DNA from 4 places in the Streptomyces sp. NBC_00252 genome. Region 1 is predicted to be linked to each of the others. Evidence: riboswitches for the same ligand, from Rfam matches in the RefSeq annotation. Region 1 holds a riboswitch; each other region holds the start of a gene.
The links. A riboswitch is a leader RNA that binds a small molecule or an ion and turns the genes downstream of it on or off. The one in region 1 is predicted to bind cyclic di-AMP.

Region 1 (4,031 bases):
GGCGATGACGACGTCGGAGCGGTTGCCGCGGGCCTTGAGCCACTTGCCGATGACGGTCTCGGACTCACCGCCCTTGTTGCCCTCGATCCACGCCGTGTACGAGTCGGCGGTGTCGACGAAGTTGCCCCCGGCGGCCGTGTAGGCGTCGAGCACGGCGAAGGAGGCCGCCTCGTCGGCGGTCCAGCCGAACACGTTGCCGCCGAGGTTCAGCGGGAAGATCTCCAGATCGGACCGGCCCAGCTTGCGAAGAGAAGTCATGCCGTACGTCAACGCCCGCGCCGGAACCGGATATTCCGGCACAGCACGGGCGGACGGGGTCGACTCAGGGTCCGGTCAGGGGGCTGCTCAGGGGTTGAGGCCCTTGCTGCGCAGCCAGGGCGCCGGGTCGCTCGCGGTCGCGGCACCGTTGATGTGCACCTCCAGGTGGAGGTGCGGCCCGGTGACGTTGCCGGTGGCGCCCACGCGGCCGATGACCTCGCCGGTGGAGACCTTCTGCCCGACGCTGACGTTGATCGAGGACTGGTGGCAGAACCACAGCTCGGTGCCGTCGTCGAGGGTGAGGATCGTGCGGTACCCGTACGACCCGGCCCAGCCCGCCTCGGTGACCGTGCCGCTGTGGACGGCCTTGATCAGCGTGCCGGTGGGCGCGGCGAAGTCGAGACCCGTGTGGTACCCGGAGGACCACATCGAGCCGGCCTGGCCGAAGGTCCCGGTGATCGTGTACGAGGCGACGGGCAGCGTGTACTGCTTGGCGAGTGCGGCGAGCTTCGCGGCCTCGGCCTTCTTCTTGGCGGCGTCCTCCGCGGCCTTCTTCGCGTCGGCTGCCTTCTTCGCGGCGTCCTTCTCGGCTTTGGCGGCGGCGTCGACGGTCTGCTTGGCGACGGCGGCCTCGGCGACGGCCTGCGTCCTGCCGTCGACCTGCACCTGCTGCGACTCGGCCTGCGCCATGATCCGGTTCCGGAGCAGCTCGCCCGCGTTCGAGGCGCCCTTGGCGGTCTCGGTGGTGGTCACGCCGACGCTGCTGAGCGCGGTCGCGGAACCCTTGGGGGTGCTGCCGGACGAGTCGTCCAGGAGGTGGCCCACCGAGGGCAGGTCGGGCATCGAGATGGAGACCGGCGGCTTGCCGGTGTTGGCGCTGGCCATGCCGCCCGCGCTGACGGCGGCTATGACACCGACGCCCAGGACGGTGGAGCTGCGGGCGAATCCTCCGCCACCACGCTGCTTCGCGACACGGTGCTTGCCGCGGTTGGGGGAAACGGTCTCCGCGCTGGGATTCCACTCCTCCCAGGGGCCCTCGTCGGGGCGGTAACCGCCGTAGACGACAGGGGCTTCAGGGGCAGCCTGGTTTGACGCCACGTGGGCGTGCTCCTTTCCTTCCTTCTCGCCTACCGGGTTAGCTGACGGGTTCGGAGCAGGAAGGTCTCCTACGCGCGTAAACAGGCCGTGTCTCCACGGCTGTCGACGAGCGATTCACCCCAAGTGGTGGTTCCCCGGTTCCCTTGCGGGATTCGGCGCGTGCGCACGGAGCCGTCTCTTGTGACGGCCGGGACGACCGCGCTGCGTTATCGAACGTTAATAGACACGGGCGCCCGTTTCCAAGCTGTTCGGCTTGATCATTAACCTTTCCTTGCTGGACGAACAGCCCACCACCGGCGAAAAACGGGCGAGTTGGCCAAGTCTCAGAATTCCCACAGGTATTGACGGTATGTCAGTTGTTATGCGGAGGGCACCCGCCCGGTCACACCTGGTAACAGCGGCTAGGGATGCCGTACGGCGATCATCGCCATGTCGTCCGTCATCCAGCCCCCGGAGTACCGCCGCACCTCCTTGGCGAGGATGCCGAGCAGCACCTCGGGGGTACGGAAGGTCCGCCCGGCCAGCCGCGCCGCCGGGTCGTAGAAGACCCCGCGGGAGTCCCGCGCCTCGGACAGCCCGTCGGTGTGCACGAGAAGAGTGGCCCCGCCCGGGAAGGCGAACTCCTCGGCCCGGTCGGGCCAGACCCCCAACTCGCCCATTCCCAGGGGCAGTGCGGGCTCCCGGACCTGCAACGTGCTGACGGTGCCGTCCACGTGGAGGAGCAGCGGCGGCGGATGCCCCCGGTCGACGATGCGTACGACGCCGTCGCCGTGCGGGAGTTCGGCGAGGACGGCCGTGGTGAACCCCTCGAACGCGTCGAGCCCGTCGCGCCGGGTGCCCTCACGCGCGAGCGCCCGCTCCAGCCGCTGCGCGACCGCCTCCAGGGTCGCCTCCTGCTCGGCGGCCTCCCGGAACGCCCCGATGACCACGGCGACGGCGGCGACCGCGCCCATGCCCTTGCCGCGCACGTCACCGACGACCAGCCGTACCCCGTGCGGGGTGTCCTGCACCGCGTACAGGTCGCCGCCGATGAACGCGCCCTCCTGCGCCGCCTCGTAGCGGGCCGCGATCTCGAACCCGCCGATGCGCTCGGCCGGTTCGGGCAGTACGGCCCGTTGGGCGGCCTCGGCGATCTCGCGCGCGGAGGCGAGCTGTTCGCTGCTGCGGCGGACCAGGAGGTTGATGAGGACGGCGAGGACGGCGACCGTCGCCACGGTGGCGACCTCGGTCAGCGCGTCGGTGTCGTAGACGATGCCGAGCCTGATGTGGATGGCGAGGACGACGGCGACGGACGCGAGGCCGGTGAGGACGGTGCCGCGCCGGGAGTAGAGCGGGGCGGCCACCAGCGGGGCGGCGGTGAAGAGCGGGGCCGCCGTGAAGTCGGCCGCGGTGAGGTAGTCGTAGAGCGCGGCGGCGATCAGCAGCAGGACGGGGAGGCGGCGGACGACGGCGCGGGTGTACGAGATCCGCCGGCCCTCGCTCTCGGGCCGGGGCGCGGGGCTGTCGCCGAGGCCGGGGTCGGGCACGGGATCGCCGGGCAGACGCCCGCCGGCTCGCACATACGGACCCTCCTCCTCCACGGAACCAGTTTTTCCCGGTGGGGGGAGGGCGGCGAGCGGGGTGGGCCGACAGGGGGAGAAACACCAAGGGCCGGAATCCATTTCTGGATTCCGGCCCTTGGCCTGAGTAGCGGGGACAGGATTTGAACCTGCGACCTCTGGGTTATGAGCCCAGCGAGCTACCGAGCTGCTCCACCCCGCGCCGTTGTGATTGCAACTATACGCCATGCGCGGGGTCCGATGTCACACGGGTTTCAGTCGGCCGGATTCTCGGCGTGCGTGAGGGTCTCCCAGGAGACGAAGAGGTCGTCGCTGCCGGCCGGGCGGGTGGACTCGGCGAGCTTGTGCGCGGCGGGCACCTTCACGCCGAGCCGGTTCTCCAGGTGGTTCACGGCGACCTCCACGTCGGGGCCCATGTTCCGGTCGACCTTCCCGCCGCACAGCCAGGCGGGCGCGGGCTCGCCGAGCTGGTAGCGGGAGTGGAACTCCAGGGCCGCCTTGAGCCGGTCCTTGACGCCGTCGTAGAGGTCGACGCCCTGGTGCCAGGCGGTCTCGGCGATGTGCGCGGTCGCCGCCAGCGAGTAGCCGACGTGCTTGAAGTTGCGGCAGGTCTCCTGGGCGAGGCCGTCGTGGAAGGTCGTCTGCTTGAACCAGTACGTCGTCAGCTTCTGCGGGGTGGTGAGCTTCGAACCCACCGGGGTGAGCGGAACCTTGCCGTCCTTGGCAAGGTAGAAGTACGCGGGGACGCGGTCCTGGAAGCGTTTGACGGCCGCGTCGAAGGCCTTGTGGTCGTCGAGGAAGACCGCGATGCCGATCGCCGCGTCCGTCATCGCGAGGTCCCAGTTGCCGTTGTAGTCCGGCAGGTTCTTGGTGACCTCCGGCTCGTAGGCCGTACGCAGCATCGTCCCGAAGCGCTTGACCCGGTCGGCCGGCCAGCCCGCGCCGGGCGCGTACCGGACGATCTCCGCGGCCCGCGCCCACGTCGAACCCGCCCACGCGGTCTGCAGGCCCGCGTCGTCGGAGGTGTGCTCCTTCATCTTCGCCGACCAGCCGTCCATGATCTCCCGCGCCTTCAGCGCGTGGTGCTGCTTGCCGGTGATGCTGAAGAGAAGGGCC
Region 2 (4,031 bases), 950 kb from region 1:
CGAGGACCATGACCACCAGTCCGAACGGCCGCCGCAAGCCGCCCACCATCCACGACGTGGCCCGGGAGGCAGGGGTCTCCCGGGGCACGGTCTCCCGGTTCCTGAACGGCGGCCACTACGTCTCACCGGCCGCCCGCACCGCGGTGGAGACGGCGATCAGGAAGACGGGCTACGTCGTCAACCGGCACGCCCGCTCCCTGAGCACCGGCCGCTCGGACTCGGTGGCGTTCCTCCTCACCGAGCCGCAGGAGAAGTTCTTCGAGGACCCCAACTTCAATGTCCTGCTGCGGGGTTGCACCGAACACCTGGCTCGCCACGACATCCCGCTGCTCCTGATGCTGGCGTCGTCGAAGGACGACCGCCGCCGCCTCACGCGGTACATCACCTCGGGCCACGTCGACGGCGTCCTCCTCGTCTCCAACCACAGCGGCGACCCGGTGGCGGCCGAACTCCGGTCCGCGGGCATCCCGTTGGTGGCCTGCGGCAAACCCCTCGGCACGGCCTCCAAGTACAGCTACGTGGCAGCGGCCGACCGCGACGGCGCCCAGGAAATGGTCCGCCACCTCATCGCCCGAGGCCGCCGTCGCATCGCCATGGTCACCGGCCCACTGGACGCCCCCGGCGGCCCCGACCGCCTGGCGGGTTACAGGGACGTCCTCACCGAGGCAGGCCTCCCGCACGACCCGACCCTCGTGGTCGAGGGCGACTACCGCCGCACGGGCGGCGAGGAAGCGGCACGGCGCCTCCTCGCCCAGGCCCCGGACATAGACGCGGTCTTCGTGGCCTCGGACCTGATGGCCCTCGGAGTGGTCAACACCCTCCAGAAATCGGGCCGTTCGGTCCCGGATGACATCGCTGTCGGAGGCTTCGACGACTCGGCCGCGGCCACCTCCATCACCCCGGCCCTCACCACCATGCGCCAGCCCTACGACCGCATCAGCGCCGAAATGGTCCGCATGCTCCTGGCTCAGATCGCCGGCGAGGACACGGCCGGCGTGATTCTGCCTACGGAACTGGTGGTACGGGAGTCGGCATAACGGCCGTAATTGTCAAACCAACCGGAACTCGGGTCAACGCATGTGAAGGCAGGAGCCGTCCGGTTCGTGTCGAGTCGGGGGGGCTTTCCATCCGTATTCTCTGATCATGGCCGCACCCCTCGCATATGCACTGATCGCCACCGACCTGGACGGGACGCTGCTGCGCGGTGACGACACGCTCTCCGACCGGTCCCTCGCCGTGCTCGCGCGGGTGGCGGCGGCCGGTGCCCGGCATCTCGTCGTCACCGGCAGGCCCGCGCCGAGGGTGCGGCCCCTGCTGGACGACCTCGGCTCCAAGGGGCTCGCGGTGTGCGGACAGGGCGCGCAGTTGTACGACGCCGGCGCGGACCGTCTGCTCTGGTCGGTCACCCTGGACCGGGAGTTGGCGGAGACGGCGCTCGGGAAGATCGAGGCGGAAGTGGGCCAGGTGTACGCGGCGGTCGACCAGGACGGTGTCGACGGCCTCACGCTCATCGAGCCCGGCTACCTGATGCCGCACCCCACGCTTCCCTCGGTGCGGGTGGGCCGGCGGGACGACCTCTGGTGCGAGCCCATCAGCAAGGTGTTGCTCCGTCACCCGGACCTGGCGGACGACGAGTTGGCGGCCACGGCCCGCTCGGTGGTCGGTTCGCTGGCCTCGGTCACCATGTCGGGCCCCGGCACCGTCGAACTCCAGCCACTCGGCATCACCAAGGCGACGGGACTGGCCCTGGCCGCCCGCCACTTGGGCCTGACCCCCTCCGACACCATCGCCTTCGGCGACATGCCGAACGACATCCCGATGTTCGACTGGGCGGCGCACGGGGTGGCGATGGCCAACGCCCACCCCGAACTCAAGGCGGTGGCGGACGAGGTGACGTCCTCGAACGAGGACGACGGCATCGCGGTGGTGCTGGAGAGACTGCTCGGCTGAGCCCTGAATGGCCCCGCAGGGGCACATTCAGGGGCGCGGGGCTGTTTCTCTTTGCGGCTGTTTTCTAGTAAGCGCCGTACACGTTGTCGATGGACCCGTACACGGCCGCCGCGTAGTTGCAGGCAGCGGTGATGTTCGCGACCGGGTCGTACGGGTCGAACGAAGTCCCGGCCACGTGATACGCGTTGAACGTCGGGTCGATCACCTGGAGCAGCCCCTTCGACGGCGTACCGGCCGCCGCGTTGGAGTCCCAGTTGTTGATCGCGTACTGGTTGCCGGACGACTCACGGATCACGTTCCGGTAGATCCCGTTGTACGTACCCGGAATCCCCTTCTGCGCCATGATCGCGAGCGACTCCCGGATCCACCCGTCAAGGGTGTTGGGGTACCCGGCGAGCGTGGTGGAGGCGGCGGTGGTCGACGTGGTGGCCGCGGACGCGGTGGTCGCACCGACGACGGGCAGGGCCAGGATCGCCGCACCGGTGCCGGCGATGACGGCACGGCGGACGAGGCGGGCACGGCGGGACTGAGCGGTTGCAGGCATGACGAGGTTCCTCTCCGTCGCCTGCGAGGTGAGCTGTCGGGTTCGGGCTGGGAGGTGCCCGGCCGCGCCCTTGCGGACGTGACTTAACCCCTAGCCGTCCCGGTCGCGATGACCGGTCCGGCGACTTACCTGGTTCCCCCGCTCCTGCCGTGCGAGAAGTTCGTGACTGGGATGCCGGGCGGCGGCAGGATTCGGCGTTCCGCTCGACAGGCCGGGAAACTATGCGAGAGCACATGTCCGGAACAAGTGGCGGAATCACACCTAACCCCTATTGACCTTGGTCTGAGGCGTATGGGGCGCTTGATCCTTTGCAGGAGCCAAGGGTCAACTGTCAATCGCCGCAAGGGGAAACGCGGGCAGACCGGGACACAGGTCGCGCACAGAAACGCGTGACCCAACTCACGAGAGGATTAAGAACGGCAAATCGGGCATTCAACCTCAACTGGCAGTTCTCGGAATCCTTTTCTCCCAGGTGCGATGGAAGATCACTTCTCCACCCTCGGTGCAGATGACCTCATTTGAGGTAAGAAAGTCCGTTTCGTCGCAGGTGATCTCCGACCGGGTCCGCACGCTCGTGTCCCAGCCGAGCTCCGGCCGGTGCAGCCGGATCGACCATTCCGAGAGGGTGCGCGCGGACAGCGGATCGGACTCGTCGATCGTGTACGTCTCCAGCGCGTCCTCGGTGAACTCCAGCCCGTCGGGATACACCCGCGTGCCGCCGTACCGGGGGTCGACCTCGAGCCGCCACTCGCCCTTCGCCACATCCCGCACGATCAGTCGCTCGGGCCGCGGTTCGTCCAGCGTGGCCGGGTAGTTGACCCCGAGCGGCTCGGCCTCCTCGGGTTCGTCGAAGTGGATGTCGTCCGTCAACTCCTGCTCCCGCACCGGGAGTTCGAGCGCGCTGCCCTCGGGGTCCAGGGTGAAGCCCGCCGCGGACTCCGGCTGCGGCCAGATCCACGGCCAGTACGCCGACGACACCGCGAGCCGGATGCGGTGCCCGGGCGGGAACGCGTGCCCGATGCCGTTCAGCTCGAAGGTGACGTCCTCGGTGGTCCCCGGCGTCCACGGCACCGCCCGGTCCCGCCCGTGCCGCGCCGACAGGTTGAGCACGCCCCGGGTGACCAGGGTCGAGGAGCCGTCGGGGGCGACGTCGCAGAGCCGGGCGATCACCTGCCCGCGCGGCACCTCGCAGGTCAGCCGCAGCCGTACCCTCGGTCGCCCCAGCACCCACGTCTCGGCCGGCACCTCGAACTCGAAGCACGCCGACCGCGCGTCCTCGTCCCGCTGGTCCGGCGGCAGGTCGGCGTCGTTCCCGAAGGGGAAGAACCGGCCCGCGTCCACCCCGGTGTGCATGGGGGAGCGGACGACCACGGGGGCGCCCCGGAGGCCGTACGTCGTCGTCTTCACGTGCGGCGAGGGCCACGCGGGCTCGCCGACCCAGCGGCCCGGGAGGGTGTCGTAGACCGTGGCCGGGGGATGCGAGTCGCTGACGTAGGCCCGGAGGAGGGGGTCGGTCAGGACGCCGGTGTCCTTGTCC
Region 3 (4,031 bases), 3.3 Mb from region 1:
GCCGAGTCCCGGCTGGTGCGCTCCGACCTCACCTACGGTGAGAAGGTCATCGGCAGCCGCCGCGGCCACACCGGACACCAGCACCTCCCCTGGGTCGCCCTCGACACCGACGCGACCGAGGAGCGCGGCGAGGTGTACGGCTGCGCCCTCGGCTGGTCGGGGTCCTGGCGGCTCGCCGTGGCCCAACTCCCGGACGCGCGCGTGCAGATCACCGGCGGCGCCGGGTACGACGACTCCGGGCTGCTGCTCCTGGCGCCGGGGGAGTCCTTCACGACCCCGGTCTTCGCCGGCCTGTGGAGCGACACCGGCCACGGCGGCGCGAGCCGCACCTGGCACACGTACCAGCGGACGTACGTCATCCCGGACGCGGACCAGGACCGGCCGGTGCTCTACAACTCCTGGGAGGCCACCCAGTTCGACATCTCCGAGGACCAGCAGGAGGTGCTCGCGCGGCGGGCGGCGGCGGTCGGGGTCGAGCTGTTCGTGGTGGACGACGGCTGGTTCGGCGCCCGCACCAGCGACCGCGCCGGGCTCGGCGACTGGACGCCCAACCCGGACCGCTTCCCGGCAGGGCTCAAGCCCCTCGCCGACCGTGTGCACGCCCTGGGCATGCGGTTCGGCATCTGGGTCGAGCCCGAGATGGTCAACGCGGACAGCGACCTGTACCGCGCGCACCCCGACTGGGTGCAGTACCAGGAAGGACGGAAGCGGACGGAGTTCCGCAACCAGCTCGTCCTGAACCTCGCCCGCGAGGACGTCCAGGAGTACCTGTGGGAGCAGCTCGACGGGCTCCTCTCCAGCGCCCCGATCGACTACGTGAAGTGGGACTTCAACCGCTGCTTCACCGACGCGGGCTGGCCGGGCGAGGCCTACCCGCAGCGCCTCTGGGTGGATCATGTGCGCGCCCTGTACGGCCTGTTGGACCGGTTGCGGGAGGCCCACCCGGGCGTCGCCTTCGAGTCCTGCTCGGGCGGCGGCGGCCGGATCGACCTCGGCATCATGAGCCGCACGGACCAGGTGTGGACCTCGGACAACACCGACCCGCTGGACCGGCTCGCCATCCAGTACGGCTTCAGCCAGATCCACCCCGCGCGCGTGATGGCCGCCTGGGTCACCGACAGCCCCAACACCCAGCTCAACGGCCGGGTCAGCAGCCTGCGCTTCCGGTTCGTGAGCGCCATGGCCGGTGTGCTCGGCGTGGGCGGCGACCTCTCGGAGTGGACCGAGGAGGAGCTCGCCGAGGCCCGCCGCTGGGTGGACCTCTACAAGGAGATCCGGCCCCTCGTGCAGCACGGCGACCTGTACCGCCTGCGCCCGCCGACCGGTGGACTCAGCGCCGTGCAGTACGTCCGCGGCGACGAGACCGTCGTCCTCGCCCTCCTCCAGGCGCAGCACTACGGCGAGCCCCTCCCGGCGCTCAGGCTGCGCGGACTCGACCCGACAGTGTCGTACGAATGCCTCGAAACGGGCGAAGTGCACCGAGGGGCCGTGCTGTTGCACCACGGACTGCCGACCGGGCTGCGCGGTGACCTGGATGCGATGGTTCTCCGGCTGCGTCGCATCTGATCCTTCTGTCCCAATTGCAGCCTTCGTCCAACTCGCTCTGGAATAAAGGAACCTGAGAGTCGCGTACGTGAGCAGCGTCATATTCGTGACCGTGCGTCGTTCGTCATGTTCACGTAATTGACGTGCTTTTACAGGGGAATTGAAGGGCAGGGTCCTGGGGGAATTCACGGAGGGTGACTGTGAATTCCCACAAGGGATCACAAGAAACGCAAATCCGTGGAACCTCCTGCTTGTCCCTTTGCGTCTTCCTCGCTTACGTTCGCCACCAATCCGGACGGACGCCCAGTCCTGCCGCCGACCGGACTTCGCATCCACTCACCCGTATGCGGCAGGAGCGGGGGACCCACAGGTACGACGCCTGTTCCGGTCTCCGGAACGGGCTTGGGGTCAAGACGCGCCCAGTGCGCGGCCGGGCATCTCCAGCCCGAACCCGACAGCTCACCTCGCAGGCGCCGGAGAGGAATTCGTCATGCCCGCGAAGGGTAAACACCGCCGCCCGAAGCCCCAGCGCTTCACCCGCTCGATAGCCGTCGCCGGAACCGGCGGCGCGGCACTCGCCCTTCCGCTCATGGGAGCCACCGGCGCCCATGCCGCGACCACGACTTCCGCTCCGGAAAAGGCGGTTCAGTCCGTTCCGGTGGTCGAGAAGACGGCGACCGAGAAGTCCACCGCCGCCAAGTCGGCGCGCGTCACCACGTATTCGGTGAAGTCGGACGACTATCTCTCGAAGATCGCCGAGGAGCAGGACGTCACCGGCGGCTGGAAGAAGATCTATCAGGACAACCGCGAGGCCATCGGCGGCAACCCGTCGCTGATCCACCCGGGCCTGAAGCTCTCCCTCGGTGAGAAGGCCACGACGAGGGGGACGGACACGACCAAGTCGTCGACGTCGTCCGGCACTTCGTCCTCGTTCTCCTCTTCTTCCAAGAAGTCGTCGGCCACGCAGAGCGCCGACACCACCAGCACCTCCACCGGCTACGGCCTTCCCGTGACCGGCGGCACCATCGGCACCGGCTACCGCGTCGCCGGCAGCATGTGGTCCAGCGGCTACCACACGGGCGTCGACTTCGTCGTCCCGACCGGCACCACCATCAAGGCGGTCGCCGCGGGCACGGTCGTCTCGGCGGCCTACGACGGCGCCTACGGCAACGAGGTCGTCATCCGGCACGCGGACGGCGAGTACTCGCAGTACGCCCACATGTCGCAGCTCTCCGTCTCGGCCGGCCAGACCGTCACCGAGGGCCAGCAGCTCGGCCTCTCCGGCGCGACCGGCAATGTGACCGGCCCGCACCTGCACTTCGAGATCCGGACCACGCCGTACTACGGCTCGGACGTCGACCCGGTCGCCTATCTCCGCTCGCACGGGGTCACCGTCGGCTGACCCCAGGCCCCGACGCCACCCCCCCCACAGCACCGAAGGCCGGACCCCGATCCCCGGGTCCGGCCTTCGGCGTATGGCAGTTTCGCCGTCAACGTACCTGGTCAGAGAGTTATTCCGACTTTGGACAACCCTTTACAAGTGGCTTATCTCACCGTCCGTCAACCCCTTATTACGATCGCGTAGGTCACAGGCGAGGGTGAATTATGGTTGCCGTGGCTAACGATTCGAAGAGTGACAGCAGATCAGTGATCGGGTCGTACGTGGCGCTGGGGGACAGCTTCACCGAAGGCGTCGGCGACCCTGGGCCCGACGGCGCGATGGTCGGCTGGGCCGACCGGTTCGCGGTACTGCTCGCGGATCGCCGGCCCGAAGGCGACTTCGCGTACGCCAACCTCGCCGTGCGCGGAAAGCTGCTCGACCAGATCGTGGCCGACCAGCTCACCCGGGCCAAGGAGCTCGGCCCCGACCTGGTCTCCTTCAGCGCGGGCGGCAACGACATCATCCGCCCCGGCACCGACCCCGACGAGGTCGCCGAGCGTTTCGAGCGCGCGGTGGCCGACCTCACCGGCGCCGTCGGCACCGTCATGGTGACGACCGGCTTCGACACCCGCGGCGTGCCCGTGCTCAAGCACCTGCGCGGCAAGATCGCCACCTACAACGGACATGTGCGGGCCATCGCCGACCGCTACGGCTGCCCGGTGCTCGACCTCTGGTCCCTGAAGACCATCCAGGACCGGCGGGCCTGGGACGGCGACCGGCTGCACCTCTCTCCCGAGGGGCACACGCGCGTGGCGCTCCGCGCCGGACAGGTCCTCGGCGTCGAGGTCCCGGCCGACCCGGAGCAGCCCTGGCCCCCGCTGCCGCCGCGCGGCCCGCTCGACATCCGGCGCGACGATGTCCACTGGGCGCGCGAGTACCTGGTGCCGTGGATCGGACGCCGGCTGCGCGGCGAGTCCTCCGGCGACCACGTGGAGGCGAAGGGCGCACTGTCACCCGACGCCATCAAGATGCGGATCGGGGCGGTGGCCTGAGGAGGGGCGAGGGGATACGGCGGTCGCTCCTGGTGCGCTGCGTGCCACGGGCG
Region 4 (4,031 bases), 3.6 Mb from region 1:
CATGCGCCTCGAGTACCAGGCGCCCGACCGGGACATCTCGCTGTACATCAACTCGCCCGGCGGATCGTTCACCGCGATGTCCGCGATCTACGACACCTTGCGGTTCGTCAGCTGTGACGTGGAGACGGTCTGCCTGGGGCAGGCCGGCTCGTCCGCTGCGGTGCTGCTGGCGGCGGGCACGCCGGGCAAGCGGTCGGCGCTGGCGGGTGCGCGAGTGGTGATCCACCAGCCCTCGCTGCCGGAGCCGATCCAGGGTCAGGCGAGTGATCTCGCCATCCAGGCCGAGGAGTTGGCGCGCACCCGGTCCCAACTCGAGTCCCTGCTCGCCCTGCACACGGGCCGGACGGTGGAGCAGGTGAGCGCGGACATCGAGCGCGACCGCATCCTGGATGCCCAACAGGCCCTGGAATACGGGCTGGTGGACCGGATCGTGACGACCCGCAAGACCTCGCTCGCCGAGCCGGGCGGGGAGTGAGCCGACGATGCTGCCGCCGGAACTGCCGCCGTTGCCCGCACTGACGCGCGCCGAGGGCGAGTTGATCGACCGTTATCTGGATGTGGCCGACCTGCTGGGCCGTATCAACCCGGCGCACGACGGTGACACGTACCGTGGTCTGAGGGCCGCTCAGGCGCTCGTGGCGAAGGCCGCCGAGCTGCGGGACGCGCTGGCGCTGATGCACCAGCGGGGCGAGACCGAGCTGCACGCCCCCACCCTGGCGCGTGCGCTGCGCGTGCTGGACGGGGAGCGCCGCACGGCGCGGGTCACCATCCCCGCGCCCTCCGACAGTTGAGGGACCGGGAGCCGTCCCGGGCGGAGGCGAAACGAGCCGAACGGCGTACCCCCGATCGGCGTAGTCGTTCCTCCGTCCGCGAGGCGTCCCGGGTTGCGCAACACGCGTAGTCCGGAGGGCTCCTGAGGTGTTCCGGTGCTGGTCCGAGGGGTGCACCCGCGTCGACACCCGCTCGAACACGGGGGTGTCCACCCGAACGGGTGAGTGGTGAGTAACCCCACAAATCCCCGGTTCCGTTGGGATTTTCGGACATGCATAGGTGAAGATCCCTGTCTGACGACAAGACCCCGCCGCAGCGGCGGGGCGATCCGGGCGGACGCCGAGTCCTGCCGCCACCCGGATGACAGGTCGACAGGATTGCATCGGCAGGAGTGGAGGACCCAAGCACGACGGGTCGCCGGGACGGTCACGCCATGACCGGGTCGAGCAGCCCTTGGGGTGAAGCCGCGTCAGCGGCCGGGCAACTTCGCCAGCCCGAATCCGACAGGTCATCCTTCACAGGCGGCTGACGAAGGGTTGCGCATGACTGCGCTCAATCGTGTCCCGTCGCTGATGGTCAGGGCCGGTACGGCCTCGGCCTTCGCCATCGCCGCCGTGGGCGGCTCCGTCGTGATACCGGGCGTCGCATCCGACGCCGCGGCCGCGACACCCGCGACGAAGGCACTCCAGGTCGCGGCGTCCAAGAAGGGCGCTCCGTACAGGTACGGGGCCACCGGACCGGGCCGCTTCGACTGCTCCGGGCTCACGTTGTACTCGTACAAGAAGGCGGGCAAGAAGCTGCCTCGTACGGCTGCCCAGCAGTACAACAAGACCCACCACATCTCGGCCAAGAGCCGCAAGGCCGGGGATCTCGTGTTCTTCCACTCGGGCTCCAGCGTCTACCACGTCGGCATCTACGCCGGGAAGGGAAAGATCTGGCACGCCCCGAAGACCGGGGACGTGGTGCGGCTGCAGAAGATCTGGACCAAGAGCGTCTGGTACGGCCGGGTCAGCTGACCCGCGCTGAATCTCCCGAGGGGGTGGCGGCCACCTGACGGGCCGCCACCCCCTCGGGTGTCCGGAGGCCCTTCAGGAAGCCGTTCTACGGCTCCTGCTGGCCCGCGGCGGTCACCGGCCGGGCCGGGACGGTCCAGGGCACCTCGACGGAGACGGTCTTGCCGCCCTCGCGGGTGGGCCGGACCCTGAGTTTGCCGCCGCACTCCGCGGTCAGCCAGCGGATGATCACCATGCCCCGGCCGTTGTCCTGCTGGACGGCGGCCGGCAGGCGTTTGGGGAAGCGGGGGTGGCTGTCGGTGACCCCGATGCGCAGGTGTTCGTCACGCTCCAGCTCGATGTCCACCGTGAAGGTGGGTGACTGGCCGAAGGTGTGCTGTACGGCGTTGGTGGCGAGTTCCGACACGATGAGACGGATGGTGTCGGCGGCCTCCGTGTCCGCCGGGAGGCCCCATTCGACCAGGGTTCCGACGACATAGGTGCGGGCGGCGGACACCGAGGCCGGATCGCTCGGCAGAGTGACGGATGCTTCCAGATGGTCTGCCATGGCGCGGTCGTCCCTTTCCCGCGGGACCGGTGTCCGTCACGGCGCGGATGGTTCGAGTACGGTCCCGGACTGGTGCTTCTTCGCCAGACTGCCATTAGCTCGGCGGTAACGGTGCCGATCCACCAAGATATGCATATATCTGTCGCTCGAAGCGGTGAACTCTGCGACCTCAGACCGTATTTGGGCGGCTCGGAAGGAGTAAGGAGAAACCCATGCAGTACGGTCCCGCGGTGCGCCGCCGGAAACTGGGCGCCGAACTCCGCGCGTTGCGTGCGGAGGCGGGGCTCACCAGCGGAGAGGCGGCCCGGCTCGTGGGCTGGCACCAGTCGAAGGTGAGCCGGATCGAGACCGGGGCGAGTGGCGTGAAACCACCTGACGTCCGGTTACTTCTGGACGCCTATCAGGTCGGTGACCCACAACTTCGGGACATGCTCCTGGTGCTCGCGGGCTCCGACGACGTCGGCGGCCGGCACCACTGGTGGCACGCCTATCGCGGTGTACTCCCGCCCGCCTACCGGGACTTCATCAGTCTGGAGTCACAGGCCAGCACGCTCCGCACCCTGGAGACCTCGGTGGTCCCCGGTCTGCTGCAGACGCCGGAGTACGCACGGGCGGTGACCCGGGCGGCCGTGGGAGGCCCCGACAACGACGGGCCCGAGCGGCTCGACGCGCTGGTGCAGGTGCGGATGGCCAGGCAGGACGTGCTGCGCGCCGATCCGCCGCTGGCGCTGAGCGTGGTCCTCGACGAGGCGGTGCTGCGCCGCGAGGTGGGCGGTCCCGGTGTGATGGCCCGTCAGCTGGACCGGCTGGTGGAGGCGGCACGGCTGCCCCAAGTCCGGCTCCAGGTACTGCCGTTCGCCGCTGGGGCGCACATCGGCATCACCGGGCCTTTCGTTATTTTCTCCTTTCCGAGCACTTCTGATCTGGACGTGGTTGTTCTCGACCACTTGACGAGTAGCCTCTACCTCGAACGGAAAGAAGACCTAGAGGCCTACAGCGAGGCCTTCAGCACCCTTCAGTTCCACGCCCTTTCGCCCGAGGATTCGTCGGATTACATCGCCGGGATAGGTGACGGCGCGTAAGGAGGCACCATGTCTGCACTGCCTCGGAACGTACCTTCCAGTTCTGAACTGTCCGGTGTGCGGTGGCTGCGCAGCAGCTACAGCACGGGAGCGAACAACTGCGTCGAGGCGGCTCGTCCGCGCTCAGGCCCCCGCGCGGGGCTGCTCGCCGTACGCGACTCGAAGGACCCGCAAGGACCCGCCCTGCTGTTCTCCCCCGAGAGCTGGACGGGGTTCCTCACCGCGTTCCACTGATCTGTCCGCCCGTCAGCGACGCACGGCCGTGTCACGCCGACTCATGGTCGCGTCTCGCCGATCACACGTACAGCGCGTTCGATCTCGGCCCCGGAGAGGTCCGCTCGGGCGGTCAGCCTGAGCCGTGAGATGCCGTCGGGCACGGAAGGAGGACGGAAGCAGCCCACGGCCAGCCCTGCCGTACGGCAGTCGGCCGCCCACTGCACGGCCGCCTCCGGGGACGGCGCACGCACCGAGACCACGGCGGCGTCCGGACGTACCGCTTCCAGACCCGCCGCGGTCAGCCGCGTGTGCAGATCACCCGCCACGGCGCGCGCCCGGGCAGCCCGCTCGGGCTCGCGCCGCAGCAGGGTGAGCGCCGCGAGTGCCGCACCGGCCGCGGCG

Region 2: another riboswitch for cyclic di-AMP. It lies ahead of OHT77_RS26285 (transglycosylase SLT domain-containing protein); the one in region 1 lies ahead of OHT77_RS21825 (M23 family metallopeptidase).
Region 3: another riboswitch for cyclic di-AMP. It lies ahead of OHT77_RS07445 (LysM peptidoglycan-binding domain-containing M23 family metallopeptidase); the one in region 1 lies ahead of OHT77_RS21825 (M23 family metallopeptidase).
Region 4: another riboswitch for cyclic di-AMP. It lies ahead of OHT77_RS37985 (C40 family peptidase); the one in region 1 lies ahead of OHT77_RS21825 (M23 family metallopeptidase).

The regions. Positions count from the first base shown of each region.
Region 1 is NZ_CP108087.1:5,007,373-5,011,403, forward strand. It holds gene OHT77_RS21820 (aldo/keto reductase) at 1-258, opposite strand, end outside; gene OHT77_RS21825 (M23 family metallopeptidase) at 346-1,356, opposite strand; cyclic di-AMP (ydaO/yuaA leader) riboswitch at 1,368-1,524, opposite strand; gene OHT77_RS21830 (PP2C family protein-serine/threonine phosphatase) at 1,758-2,936, opposite strand; tRNA gene OHT77_RS21835 (tRNA-Met) at 3,044-3,117, opposite strand; gene OHT77_RS21840 (alginate lyase family protein) at 3,170-4,031, opposite strand, start outside.
Region 2 is NZ_CP108087.1:5,956,573-5,960,603, forward strand. It holds gene OHT77_RS26275 (LacI family DNA-binding transcriptional regulator) at 9-1,037, shown strand; gene OHT77_RS26280 (HAD family hydrolase) at 1,144-1,950, shown strand; gene OHT77_RS26285 (transglycosylase SLT domain-containing protein) at 2,015-2,494, opposite strand; cyclic di-AMP (ydaO/yuaA leader) riboswitch at 2,498-2,669, opposite strand; gene OHT77_RS26290 (CocE/NonD family hydrolase) at 2,933-4,031, opposite strand, start outside.
Region 3 is NZ_CP108087.1:1,705,027-1,709,057, reverse strand. It holds gene OHT77_RS07450 (alpha-galactosidase) at 1-1,566, shown strand, start outside; cyclic di-AMP (ydaO/yuaA leader) riboswitch at 1,869-2,031, shown strand; gene OHT77_RS07445 (LysM peptidoglycan-binding domain-containing M23 family metallopeptidase) at 2,036-2,947, shown strand; gene OHT77_RS07440 (SGNH/GDSL hydrolase family protein) at 3,193-3,978, shown strand.
Region 4 is NZ_CP108087.1:8,564,203-8,568,233, reverse strand. It holds gene OHT77_RS37995 (ATP-dependent Clp protease proteolytic subunit) at 1-475, shown strand, start outside; gene OHT77_RS37990 (hypothetical protein) at 483-791, shown strand; cyclic di-AMP (ydaO/yuaA leader) riboswitch at 1,131-1,310, shown strand; gene OHT77_RS37985 (C40 family peptidase) at 1,314-1,787, shown strand; gene OHT77_RS37980 (ATP-binding protein) at 1,873-2,331, opposite strand; gene OHT77_RS37975 (helix-turn-helix domain-containing protein) at 2,544-3,413, shown strand; gene OHT77_RS37970 (DUF397 domain-containing protein) at 3,423-3,647, shown strand; gene OHT77_RS37965 (8-amino-7-oxononanoate synthase) at 3,689-4,031, opposite strand, start outside.